Regions from separate parts of the Salinicoccus sp. CNSTN-B1 genome, predicted to be linked through region 1. Evidence: riboswitches for the same ligand, from Rfam matches in the RefSeq annotation. Region 1 holds a riboswitch; each other region holds the start of a gene.
The links. A riboswitch is a leader RNA that binds a small molecule or an ion and turns the genes downstream of it on or off. The one in region 1 is predicted to bind thiamine pyrophosphate.

Region 2: linked by a shared signal. The riboswitch ahead of ACYF68_RS09510 (ECF transporter S component) and the one ahead of tenA (thiaminase II) in region 1 are both predicted to bind thiamine pyrophosphate.
Region 3: linked by a shared signal. The riboswitch ahead of ACYF68_RS11045 (thiamine phosphate synthase) and the one ahead of tenA (thiaminase II) in region 1 are both predicted to bind thiamine pyrophosphate.
Region 4: linked by a shared signal. The riboswitch ahead of ACYF68_RS10780 (YkoF family thiamine/hydroxymethylpyrimidine-binding protein) and the one ahead of tenA (thiaminase II) in region 1 are both predicted to bind thiamine pyrophosphate.

What each region holds. Positions count from the first base shown of each region.
Region 1 covers NZ_JBTWMN010000004.1:169,632-172,840, forward strand. The annotation lists gene ACYF68_RS01065 (metal ABC transporter solute-binding protein, Zn/Mn family) at 1-870, shown strand, start outside; TPP riboswitch at 1,092-1,191, shown strand; gene tenA (thiaminase II) at 1,262-1,939, shown strand; gene thiD (bifunctional hydroxymethylpyrimidine kinase/phosphomethylpyrimidine kinase) at 1,940-2,734, shown strand; gene thiM (hydroxyethylthiazole kinase) at 2,738-3,209, shown strand, end outside.
Region 2 covers NZ_JBTWMN010000004.1:1,608,154-1,611,362, forward strand. The annotation lists gene ACYF68_RS09505 (ABC transporter ATP-binding protein) at 1-1,246, opposite strand, end outside; gene ACYF68_RS09510 (ECF transporter S component) at 1,252-1,830, opposite strand; TPP riboswitch at 1,901-1,991, opposite strand; gene ACYF68_RS09515 (ABC transporter ATP-binding protein) at 2,040-3,209, opposite strand, start outside.
Region 3 covers NZ_JBTWMN010000004.1:1,874,433-1,877,641, forward strand. The annotation lists partial or broken gene ACYF68_RS11030 (thiazole synthase) at 1-27, opposite strand, end outside; gene thiS (sulfur carrier protein ThiS) at 29-229, opposite strand; partial or broken gene ACYF68_RS11040 (NAD(P)/FAD-dependent oxidoreductase) at 192-1,328, opposite strand; gene ACYF68_RS11045 (thiamine phosphate synthase) at 1,321-1,914, opposite strand; TPP riboswitch at 1,966-2,075, opposite strand; partial or broken gene ACYF68_RS11050 (aconitate hydratase) at 2,498-3,209, opposite strand, start outside.
Region 4 covers NZ_JBTWMN010000004.1:1,836,382-1,839,590, forward strand. The annotation lists partial or broken gene ACYF68_RS10770 (BCCT family transporter) at 1-31, opposite strand, end outside; partial or broken gene ACYF68_RS10775 (SDR family NAD(P)-dependent oxidoreductase) at 201-845, opposite strand; TPP riboswitch at 1,049-1,147, shown strand; gene ACYF68_RS10780 (YkoF family thiamine/hydroxymethylpyrimidine-binding protein) at 1,210-1,635, shown strand; gene ACYF68_RS10785 (YkoF family thiamine/hydroxymethylpyrimidine-binding protein) at 1,587-1,787, shown strand; gene ACYF68_RS10790 (VOC family protein) at 1,825-2,127, opposite strand; partial or broken gene ACYF68_RS10795 (DUF7916 family protein) at 2,443-3,209, shown strand, end outside.

The DNA.
Region 1 (3,209 bases):
TTGATGGTCGTACTAGTGTTGAATGCTTGTTCAAATGAAAGCAGTGCTGCGGGTGAAGCGAATGAGGATGATAAATTGAAAGTGGTCACATCCTTTACGATTCTAGAGGATCTCGCCCGTGAGATTGGAGGCGAGGATGTCGACATTCATAACCTCGTACCGACCGGCACGGATCCCCATGAATACGAACCACTTCCTAAAGACATGAAAAAGGCCACTGACGCGGATATTCTTTTCTATAATGGCTTGAACCTTGAGGGTGGTGGAAATGGTTGGTTCTTTAAAATGATCGATTCCGTCAATCAGGACCTAGACGATGTCTACTCCCTATCAGACCGCATCGAACCGATGTACATCACTGATGAAGAGACCCAAGCAGAAGAAATCAACCCGCATGCTTTCATCAGTCCTAAAGTGGGGATAAAGATGGCAGAGGATATGCGTGACGCTTTCATTGAAAAAGACCCGGAAAGAAAAGAAAACTACGAGAAGCGGGCTGACGAATATCTTAAACGATTGAAAGATGTAGAAGGGGAGTACCAACAGAAGATAGATGACATTCCGAAAGAAGGTCGGGTACTTGTTACAAGTGAACGCGCCTTCCAATATCTTGCCAGTGATTACGGTTTGAAGGAAGGGTATATATGGGCAATTGATACTGAAGATACCGGTTCACCCAACCAGATAAATTCACTTGTTTCATTCATTGAAGAAAATGACGTGCCTGTACTCTTCATCGAATCGAACGTCGATCCGCGTCCGATGGAGACCGTCTCCGATCAGACGGGCGTTCCTTTTCCAAAAAACCCATCTATTCCGATGAAATTGGAAAACCGGGAGAAGAAGTGGACACCTATATCAAGTATCTGAATTACAACATCAATCTGATCCATGACGAGTTGAGCGCCGAGTAAAAGATATGGCCGTGTGGCCATATCTTTTTTAATGGTTGATGACCCTCGATGTTCTATCTATCATTGATGTCGTCAAATTTCCCGGGAAATCATTGAAACACATTGACAGTCTGATGACTCATATCCATATTTGACTTTGAGGAATGAGTCGGCTAACATGATAATCAACTGAATACGCAACACCACTAGGGGTGCTTTTTAGCTGAGACGGTCACAGACCGATCCCTTTGACTTGATCTGGATAATGCCAGCGTAAGGAATGTGGGATGGTCGGACATATCCTGTCTTCATACTAAACCCATTTCCTACGCTGGAAATGGGTTTTTATCATTCTAAATAGGAGGATTATGATGTTAAGTACACAATTGAAGCAGGATGCAGAGCAGTTTATTGACGAAATATACGGGGATGATTTCATCCAGGGGCTCATAAATGAAGATATTGATCACGCTTCACTCATCCACTATCTTCAGGCAGATGCATTATATCTTGAAGAATTCGCAAATATTTATGCCATGCTGATCTCGAAGACCACTTCCAAGGACATGATGGAATATCTTCTCGAAGAGATGCGTTTCATACTTGGGGGAGAGGTCGAGGCACATGAAGTTTTGGCAAGAGCTGTAGGAAAGCCATATGCAGAAATCATAAAGGATGGAGAATGGTATCCTTCTGCCGATCATTATATTAAACATATGTACTATAACGCCTATGCTAAGGAAAATATCGCATTCACATTAAGTGCCATGGCACCGTGCCCCTACATCTATCAAAAGTTGGCGGAAAAGGCGATGGCGCAAAACGTATTCCAGGAAAACCACCAATACCGGGGATGGTTCGAATTCTACAGTAGCAATATCGATGAGACGGCTGATGTGATGTTCAACGCCATCGACAAAGAAGCGGAGAATATGAATGATGATGAAATAGGCCTGCTGCGCAAAAATTTCAGAGAGAGTGCAGAGCATGAAAGGCGGTTCTTCAATATGGCGATGACAAGAGAACACTGGGCGGGGTGGATATGAATGTCTAGAATGCCCATTGCGTTGACTGTTGCAGGGACCGATCCGACTGGCGGCGCTGGTGTTTTGGCTGATATCAAAACCTTCCATTCACAAGAGGTGTTTGGAATGGCTGCAATCACCGCCCTGACCGCACAAAATACCATCGGCGTCCAAGATGTCCATAATATCCCGGGACAGTTTCTACAGGAGCAATTGGACAGCATCTTTTCCGACGAAGTACCAGACGCCATGAAAAGCGGCATGATTGCCAACGAAGAGATGATGGCAGTCATAAAAGAGTGTGTTGAACGCCACCAAGTCCCCTATATCATCGATCCGGTCATGATTGCCACAAGCGGTGATCCACTCATAGATGGAGATGCTGCTGAATTTCTCAGAACACAGCTTTTACCCCTTGCTTTGACCGTTACACCAAACATACATGAAGCAGAGAAGATCAGTGGCCAACAAATCAGTAGTGAGGGGGATATCAAGAAAGCTGCCGATATTTTCCTGAATGACATCGGGGTGCAGAGCGTTGTAATAACAGGCGGACATCTGGATTCAGGCCCCACAGACTATTTATTTACTGCAGACAACGCAATAGAACTCAGTGAAACGCGTATCGATACAACCAACACACATGGCACAGGATGCACATTTTCAGCAGTGATGACAGCAGAGGTGGCCAAGGGGAAATCAATCGAAGAAAGTTTCCGTACCGCTAAGCGCTATATCACTTCGGCAATCAGACATAACCCAAATATCGGAAAAGGTAATGGACCGGTCAGCCATTTCAGCTATAAAGGAGAGTAATTCATGGATAATGTAAATAGACTCAGAGAGATGAACCCGCTTGTTGTCTGCATCACAAATGATGTCGTCAAAAACTTCACGGCTAATGGGCTCCTTGCGATTGGCGCTTCGCCACTTGTAGGCGGGGAAGTCGCAGAAGCTTCAGATCTGATGAAATCCGCTTCTGCACTCCTCATCAACATCGGTACTGCAGATCAATCCAAACTACAGGTCATGGATGAGATGATGAAGGAAGCAAACAGGAATGATGTGCCGATTGTATTTGATCCAGTCGGATTTGGTGCTTCACGCTTCAGAGTCGAGATTACAGAACAATTATTGTCACGCCATAAAGTTTCACTCATAAAGGGGAATCCCGGAGAGATGCATGCACTATCAGGAGCTGAAAGCAATATGAAGGGGGTCGACTCTAAAGAAGAGACTCCTGCCGAAGAAATTGCAGGCAAGGCCTATGATCGGTACAGGACCCCTGTAC
Region 2 (3,209 bases), 1.4 Mb from region 1:
ATGTGTGGCGCGCGTCCAAGCCGAAGGTCGGTTCGTCCAAAAAGATGATCTGCGGGATGCCACCAAGTGCGGTTGCGACACTTAACCGCCTCTTTTGGCCTGTTGATATTTCAAGCGGATGCAGTCTTTTGATATGGGATAGACCCATCCGTGAGAGCACCTGTCCAGTCTTCTTCTCAGCTGCTGATTCATCATGATGCATTTCCAGATTGATGAACACTTCATCAAAGACACTGTTGGTGATGAATTGGAGCTCGGGGTTCTGAAAAACCGGATAGAGTGCCCCTTGGAATTGTTTGGTCTTTCGTATAGGACGGTCTTCGAATATGACTTCTCCTCGTGTCTGCATCAGCTTCATGACTGCCATCATGAAACTTGATTTTCCGCTCCCATTCTCCCCTTCCAGTGTAATCCATTGCCCTTTAGGAATATGCAGATCATCCACACTGAGCAGCTCGCTTCCTACTCTATTTATCGAAAGGTCATTAATCTGGAGAAGCGGGGCGCCATTATCTGTGCTTTTGGTGAATCGTGGGGCATTCTGCCATGAATGTGGATGCCACACTCCTAGAGCATCCAAAGCTTCCCTATTGTCACTTAACATCTCACTTGGTGTAGCGGAAGCGACGATACAGCCTTCATCATTCAACAAAATAATCCGATCCACTCTAAACCACACGTGTTCAACCCGGTGTTCGACAATTACTACGGTACGCTCTTCCCACACTTCCTGAATCATTTCCCATAAAGAACAGGCAGTGTTTTCATCCAACATGCTTGTCGGCTCGTCGAGAAAGAAAGTATCGGCTTTCTGCAGCAATGCAGAAGCAATCGCCAGTTTTTGCTTCATGCCTCCCGATAAGCTGCTGATTTGGGTCTCAAGAGGCTTTCTCAAACCCACTGCTTCTAATGCTGACAAGGCATTCGAAGTCATATCGTCAATATGCACTTGATTGTTCTCCATTATGAAAGCAAGTTCTTCACCGATTGTAGGCATGGTGAACTGGGAATCGGGATCTTGAAAGACCACAGCACCCCCATCAGGTAAATCCATATGGTCCGCTTCCAGCAGTGCATCAATGACGCGTGGCATGAGGCCACTCAATATATTCAATAACGTACTTTTTCCGGAACCACTTGGTCCCACTATCAGAACTTTTTCACCTTTTTCTATCTGCAGGTTCATGTCCGTAAACAATGGGTCATGGGCACCTCGAAACTGCAGTGCCATATTCACCACTTCCATCCCATCTATGCCTCCTTTTCTATTTCCTTATACTGACCGAGCAGTTTAAGAACACCCGTCTCAAGCAATGCTCTATAGAGGATATGCGCAAGCCACCCTGCGACCACTGCCCCACTCAATATCCTGAAGCCAGCCATCAGAATCAGGTTCCATGTCTCGAGATGGGCAAGGTAACCATAGTACCAGTCCAATGGCAGTGTAGAGAGTGCCGCTGCTGTTCCCGCTGATACAGCGACCATCAACGCTGTACTTTTATATCGTACAATTGCAAAAACAAGTTCACAGGCCAACCCTTGTATAAGTCCATAGATGATAAGCATGACATCGAACTGCAGCAGGACTATGGTTTCAGCCGAGGCTGCTGCAAATTCCGCAATCAATGCAACCCCCGGTTTTCTGATGATCAGATATACGACTACAGGGGCGATGAACCACATCCCGTAGACCAATTCATTCAGATGGATGCCAAGAGGCTTCAAGGCTGTGTAAAAAGCGCCCCAAACCGAGTAGATGACTGCGAATACCAGTGAAACGACGACGGTCACCAAAACGTCCGTCAATGTTAATGCTTTTCTTTTCTTCATTTTGATACCCTCCTAAAATTATTAGAGAATAAAAAAGCACACCACTAATGTAGTGGTGTGCATATTAATACTATGTAATATGCCACTTCCCTACGCTAGTATGATCTAGATCAGGTGATAAGGGTAATTCTCAGTCCGAAAGGACACCCCTAGTGGTGTGCTATTATTCAATTGAATATATGATAGCGTATTCTCAGGCTTTTGTAAAATCACTTGTTGTCCGCAATCATCTGATGATATCTGCCACCCGCTTCAAGCAGTTCTTCTTCACTGCCGCTTTCAACGAGTTCGCCGAGTTCCATGACGAATATACGATCCACGGCTTTGATTGTATTCAATCTATGCGCGATGATGATGCTTGTACGGTCCTTCATCAATCGTTCAAGCGCCTCCTGGATCTTCAGTTCCGTAACCGTGTCTATGCTGCTCGTCGCCTCGTCAAGAAGCAGTATCGCCGGATCAGTTATCAGAGCTCTCGCTATGGAAATGAGTTGTTTCTGTCCTTGGGAGACGAAGCCCTCATCGGCCTCGAGCACAGTATCATAGCCATTTTCAAGCTCTATGATGAACTCATGAGCATTAGCGAGTTTTGCCGCTTCAATGACTTCATCGTCTGTCGCATCCAATTTACCATATCGTATATTTTCGCGGATCGTCGCCTCGAACAGGTATGGATCCTGAAGCACAAACGCCGTCTGTGAACGCACTGCCGTACGTTTATAATCCAATATGTTCCGGTCGTCGATGCGGATTTCACCCTCGTCTGTCTCATAGAAACGGGCAAGCAGCTGCATGACCGTCGTCTTGCCTGCGCCGGTCGCGCCGATGAGCGCAACCGATTCGCCGGCATCGATCTTGAAGCTTAGTTGATTGATCGTCGACTTCTCTTGATCAGCATCATAAGAGAATGAGACGTCGTCAAATTCTATTTCTCCGCGGATCGTCACATCCTCGATATGACCTGCATCTGTTTCAGTCTCCGAATCGATGATTCCAAAAACCCGCTCTGCGCCGGCAAGAGCCGACAGCACCTGGTTGAACTGGTTCGAAAGGTCAGCCAGGGGCCGTGTGAATTGGCGGGCATATTCAGCGAAGACGACAATCGTCCCGATGGTCACAAGCCCGTCTGTATAGAACACAAGCAGGCCACCGGCCCCGGCAACAATCGTAAAGCTGACATTATTCAGCATGTTCATGATCTTCGGGATCAGACCTGCATACAGGAAGGCCCAAAAAGTGATCTCCCTCAAGTTCGCCGCCTTGTCGCTGAAGTTGCGGATGGCCGTTTCTTCCTGCGAAAAGACTTTAACGATTTCCTGTCCGGATACCATCTCTTCGATATAGCCGTTCATTTCACCCGTCGCCTTCTGCCTCTTTTT
Region 3 (3,209 bases), 1.7 Mb from region 1:
TAATTCAAACCGTCCTATTCTAAACATGTTATCCGCCTCCTACAAATTCCAACAGTTCCAGCCTGTCTGATTCTCTTACGATATATTCATTGAAATCCTTCTTCTTTACGAGCACATCATTGTATTCGACGACGATGCGCTCCACGTCCAACTCAAGAGATGCCAATACTTCTTCGATAGTCATCTCACAGTCAAATGTGAATGGATCCCCATTGATTGTACACTTCACTGTTTACGCCTCCTTTTGTTAATTGGAATTCCTTGAGCACTTCGGGCCTCTGATTTTTGATGACCCACTCCGCCACGAGTTCTCCGATGAGGGGGACAGCAGGATACCATTCCGGTAGTGGCCAGTGATGACAAAAAGGCCCGGCTCCAGCTCATCCATGATCGGCCTTTCGTCTGCGGTATATGGTCGGACCCCGACCATTTCTTCAACATCCGGCACGCGGCGAGGCAAGGTATATGCTCCTCTGCCTGCCGCTTCAGCCATTCCACGCCCGCATCCGAGACACCGACCGTAAGATCGTCGAAATAGCTGGTTGCACCGATCAGGAACCGATTCTTATTCTTCGGTACGATGTAGCACCCACTCGTTGTAAAAACCGTCTGTTCGAGCGCCAGGCCATCATGTTCGACGAGAAGAACTTCCCCTTTAACCCCCGTAACTGGCATGTCCGCCCTATATTCACCCAATAATTTCCCGCTCCATGCCCCGCCGGCGATGATTACTTTATCTGCATGTATCTCGCCGGATGAAGTGATCAAGGTATAGCCATCAGATTTTTTGGCCACATGGTGGACTTCAGTACGGCCAAAGCGGTCGATGCCCGATGCGGTGAGTGAGACAAGCAGTGCGTTTGTATATTTCCAGGCGTTGATCTGTCCGTCATCTGGTATATGGATGGCCCGGTTACGGTATGCCACTGCCCCCAGCGTCAAAGTCTCGAGTTCCGATTTGGACAATAGGCGGACCTTGGGATCCCGATAATGCAGAAAATCATATTGGGCGTCGAGACCCGGAATATCCTCCGCATGAGAGGCCATCTTGATCAGCCCGCTCCGTCTATACTCGATATCAATCCCATTTTCATCCATGAATTCCCGGCTCAAGGCTTCGAACTTATCCCTCGATGCGACTGCCAATCTGTATAGCGCGCTGTCCGCTTTAAATTCATTCTGCGCCCGAGCATGCCACCTGCTTTGTAGGAAGCGTGCTTCCCCGGCACATCACGGTCTATTACTGCAATCTTCATGCCTGACCGATGGAGTGTTTTTGCTATCGACATACCGATGACACCAGAACCGACAATTGCGACATCATACATCCTTACACCACATCCTTCTCACCGCCTTAATCTCTTCAATGCTCTGGTCCATGAATAATGAAATGGCACAGATACCGCTGAATCCGTCCGGCAGACTGTCTATCGTATAGTGGTTGATGCCGCCGATGGCCATTACCGGCATATCCATTTCCGTCGCCCGTTCCGTTTCTTCCCGGGACCTCGGCGGCACGCCCTTTTTAGAAGCGCTTTCAAAAACATGTCCGAAATGCACGTAATCCAGTCCATGGGACCGGGCCTTTCTGATACTTTCCACGGAATGTGTTGACATGCTTACAGTAACCTCTGGGTACTTGGCTTTATATGCATATGCCAACGGGTCGTCTTCCTTGAAATGGATTGCAGTGAGGTGGAAGGCTTCCAGCACACTCACATCACTATGGATAATCAACTTCTGTTTTGGAAAACCCTTATCCAACAGTCCATTGATGAACTGCTTCAGTTCTCCTGAATCCATGGGCGTCCTCAGCAACAGACGGTCGATGACAGGTGCTATGTCGATAAAGTGCCCCAAATCTTCAGCATTCAAAGTTTTGTAATGTGTAATCGCGATAAATATGGTTCCCACCCCAAATAAAAAAGCGTTATTTTTCTTGTAGAAAAATAACGCGTCAAGTTTCTTCAATTAACGTCACTTTCCTACGCCAGTATGAACTGGATCAGGTTCAAGGAATCCCAAAGTCACTACTTTGGTCTCAGCCTTTAACAAAGGCACTTCCAGTGATTTCGTTTCTTATTCAATTGATGGATCTTTCAGGCGAACTTTACTAGAGTATCGCTTTCTAATAAATATTCTAACCCATATCATTACATAATACAATCATTGGGATGCGGCCACTTTGTATGAAGAAAGCCGGAAGACCATTTGAAATCACACTTTCGAGGGCTTTCTCTGTGGCACTCACCCAATCGGGAATTGGCACAGCCTGTGCCATTATCCACCTTACCTACTCTGGCTGTAATGAGGGATCGGCCCATCCAAAGCTTTCTGTGCCTCAAAAAAGAAGGACTTCATGTTTTATCCAATCCAGATGGGATTTGTTTCATGACTGGCCCATCAGCGGCCGGTCAACTATGGATTAGGCCAGTATTGTATCAATATTAAAATAGTGGACGTGCTTTTGCACGCCCACTATTTTTCTGACCGTATCTTATTGACGCTGCTTCGCCCAGTTGATGATGCCGCCGGCGAGCAGGATGTCGAGGTCACGCCCTGTCAGACTGTGGTGGACAGTGATTTCTTCATCCGCGTCTTTCAGTCGGATGGTGAATGTGTCCGTATCCCGGATGGTCTGGTGGATATTGCGGAATTCCAGTACATCCCCTTCGCCAATCTTCTGGTGATCGGCCGGGTCATCAAATGTCAACGGCAGGATGCCGAAGTTGATGAGGTTCTGCAGATGGATCCGCGCAAAATCTTTGACCAGGACAACTTTCAGGCCGAGGTAACGTGGGGCGAGTGCCGCATGTTCCCGACTGGACCCTTGTCCGTAGTTGTTCCCGGCGACGATCATATGACCGCCTTCTTCACGTTTTTCTGCTGCCCGTTCGGTGTAGGTTTCATCCACTCCTTCGAAGACGAAGGAACTGATTTTCGGGATGTTACTGCGGAACGGCAACACCCTCGAGCCACCTGCCAGAATTTCGTCTGTAGAGATATTGTCTGCCATCTTAAGTATGACCGGCAAGTCGAAATTATCCTCTATTGGATCGAAATTCGGGATGGATGATACGTTCGGTCCTTTTTCCAGCTCGATGTTCTCTTTGTCCTTAGGCGGCGCCTCCAGCATCTCACCCTTCTTGACGGCAGCCGCCTCCGGAATTTCCGGATAGTCCATTTCCAGTGTCCGTGGGTCGGTGATG
Region 4 (3,209 bases), 1.7 Mb from region 1:
TCATGTGCATTCCTCCTGTTATATATTCCATAAATTTTAGCACTAGCTGCTAAGAGCACCCACTTAAGATAACAATCCTCGCTGAAATAATCAAACAGCCTTCCACAACACTACCATCCGCATCTTTCCGGATATGATATTGAATGGGGTTCAACAAAAAAGGCACCAGACCATCTGTCTGATGCCTTGCCCCTGCAAAACTACTGGGCGGTATAGCCGCCATCTACAAGGAGGGTCGTGCCAGTCGTAAACCCTTTCTCCGCCAGGAATACCACTGCGTGTGCAATCTCTTCAGGCTTGCCGAACTTGCCGATCGGGTGCTTGTCGACGAGAGCATCATAAAACTCTCCTAATGCGTCCTTATTCACCATACTGGCATCGACATAGCCCTGAGCTACTGCACTGACGCGGATGTTATCCTTGGCATACTGTAATGCAACGGATTTCGTCATTAAGTTTATTGCGCCCTTGGAAGCATTATAAGCAAATGCCGTCGGTTCGCCTACACTGCCGAGAATGGATGCGGTATTGATGATCGCCCCGCCTCCAGCCTTCTGCATTTCAGGAATGGCATGCTTCGAACCGTAGAATACGCTGTCCTGGTTGACTCTGATCACTTTATGGTAATCTTCGTAGGAAAGCTTGTGCGTCTCACCCTGGACACCGATTCCGGCGTTGTTGAACATGATATTCAGATGTCCAAACTTTTCCACGGCGGGAGCAACGCCTTTTTTAAAATCCTCTTCCACTGATACGTCGATCCATTGAAATGCGACGTCACCATGGCCTGCCAAATTTCCTTCTGCTTTCCTACTTGCGTTTCCATCATCATCTGCAATTGCGACTTTGACTCCTTTTCCAGGAACGTTTGTGCTACTTTGTCCTTAAGTCCCAAAGCGCATCTCTTTTAATGACCGTATCCGTTCACGATACAGATACCCATTTGTTTCAATTTTCAAACTTTTAAGCGCCATTTATTTTTAATCATCTGAAGCTGTCACTTGTAGTCGATGGCCGATCACATGTATGATGGGGGTGAAACTGCATACCGATGCACTGGGGGCGCTATATGAAGCTGAGACGGATCACCGGACCCCTACGACCCGATCTGGATAACACCAGCGTGGGGAAGTGCAGCTGATATACCTTCATGCTGCATTCCTATCGGATTGCAGTCTTTTTATATCAATATTCAGGAGGTATGGCATTATGGGAAATGAATACAGTTCAAAACAGCCTGTAGGCTGTCAATTCAACTTGAGTGTGATGAGCGATGACTTCGTGGATGTCATCCTATCGGCTTTGGAGAAGACCGAAACTGCTGAAGTCATGATGGAGACGGATGACGTATCATCCTGGGTGCACGGCTCGATATCCGACGTTTTTGCTGTCGTGGAGTCGATCTACTTAAACGCCGCACAGACCGGCAAGCACGTGGCGATGAGCGGCACATTTTCAGCCGGGTGCCCCGGGCTCAAGAGGAGGACGATTCCAAAACACCGGCCGGTTCGACAGCGCCGCGTAGAGATGTGGCGCAACAGGCCGGATGCAAATTCGCGCTCTATCCGCTGGGTACTGGGGACTACATGGAGATTATCCAATCCCGCATCAATACAGCAGCGGATGAAGGTGTAAAGGTGAGCGCCGGTCATGGTGCCACACGACTGGATGGGGACGTCCGTGACATCTTCAATGCCTTGGAATCCGCGTTTTTGAAAGTACAGGAAGCGGCAGGACATACCGCCATGACCTTCACCCTCTCATCAAACAGCCCTTCCAACCGCTGATTGACTACGGCCCACCTCAAAGAGGCGGGCCGTATTTCTATATGATCAGCATATCGTCATCATCAAACTCCCAGTCAGCACCATAGGCGACTTCCCAGTAGTAGCCGTCCGGATCTTTGAAGTATCCGCTGTAGCCGCCCCATGAGGTTGGGCTCGCTTCCCTGGTGACAATGCCCCCTGATTTTTTGGCCCGCTCCAGTATGTGATCGACCTCCGCTTCAGACTTCGCATTAAATGCCAAGGTGATGCCGTTGAAGCCATGTGTCATGTCCATCGCATCCGCTCCGGTCTCTGTGGCAAGTGTGTCGAGCGGATACAATGCCAGTTTCGATCCCTTCATCCTGAAAAAGATGATTTCTATTTCTTCCTCATCCCCATTATGATCGACTCCAATCCAAGTTTCCTATAGAAGTCGACGGAAACTGAAATATCCTTGACGCCAAGTGTAATCAGATTGATTCTGTCCATGGCCATTCCCCTTTTCAGATAAGGTAGTATAGAAAATGTATTTTTACATTGTAAATATACCATATATATTTGACGGTGGCAGAGTATGGGCCGAAATATATTTTCAGTACACCCCCGCATCCGCTTCAAACTGGTCAGCGGGGCCATTTTTATATAGAATGAGGGCAAAGAAGGAAGACGATCCATTATGAAACGATTACTGGACTGTAATGCATCTGATTTCAAAGGCATATCCGGCCGGGATCTGAAACAATCCATCCAGGCAAGTGAAGGCCAGGTGATGCTCGCAGAGACGATGGCCACCGTGCCCCCACTCTACCCGGACATCACCAATGCAGAACTGGCCGCTTCATTCGGAGCGGATATGCTGCTGTTCAACCTGCTGGATGTCTTCGAACCGAAAGTAGAAGGACTGGTCCCATCTGTCCGCACAGAGCTCATGCAGGAAATCAAACAGCTTACAGGGCGGCCGATCGGACTCAACCTTGAACCGGTCGACCTCGATGCCGAAGAGATTGAAGCGCTCGACACCATCAACCGCGGGCGTGTCGCCTCCAAAGAAGCACTAACGGCTGCCCAGACGCTCGGTTTCGACTTCATCTGCCTTACCGGCAATCCAAAAACAGGCGTCTCAAATGATGAAATCGCCCTCGCCATAGCGCGTGCCCGGAAGATATTCGGCGAAGATACACTGATCATCGCCGGCAAATGCATGGCGCTGGTGTCGCCAATGAAACAGGCAGTACCATCATCACCAATGAAGCCCTCAACACCTTCATCCGTGCAGGCGCCGATGTCATTCTGATGCCGGCACCCGGCACGGTCCCCGGCATCACCGTGGAAGACGCCCAGCAATATATCACCCATATCCATTCACAAGGTGCACTTGTGATGTCCACGATCGGGACCAGCCAGGAAGGTGCCGATGCCGCGACCATCCGCCAGATTGCCTTA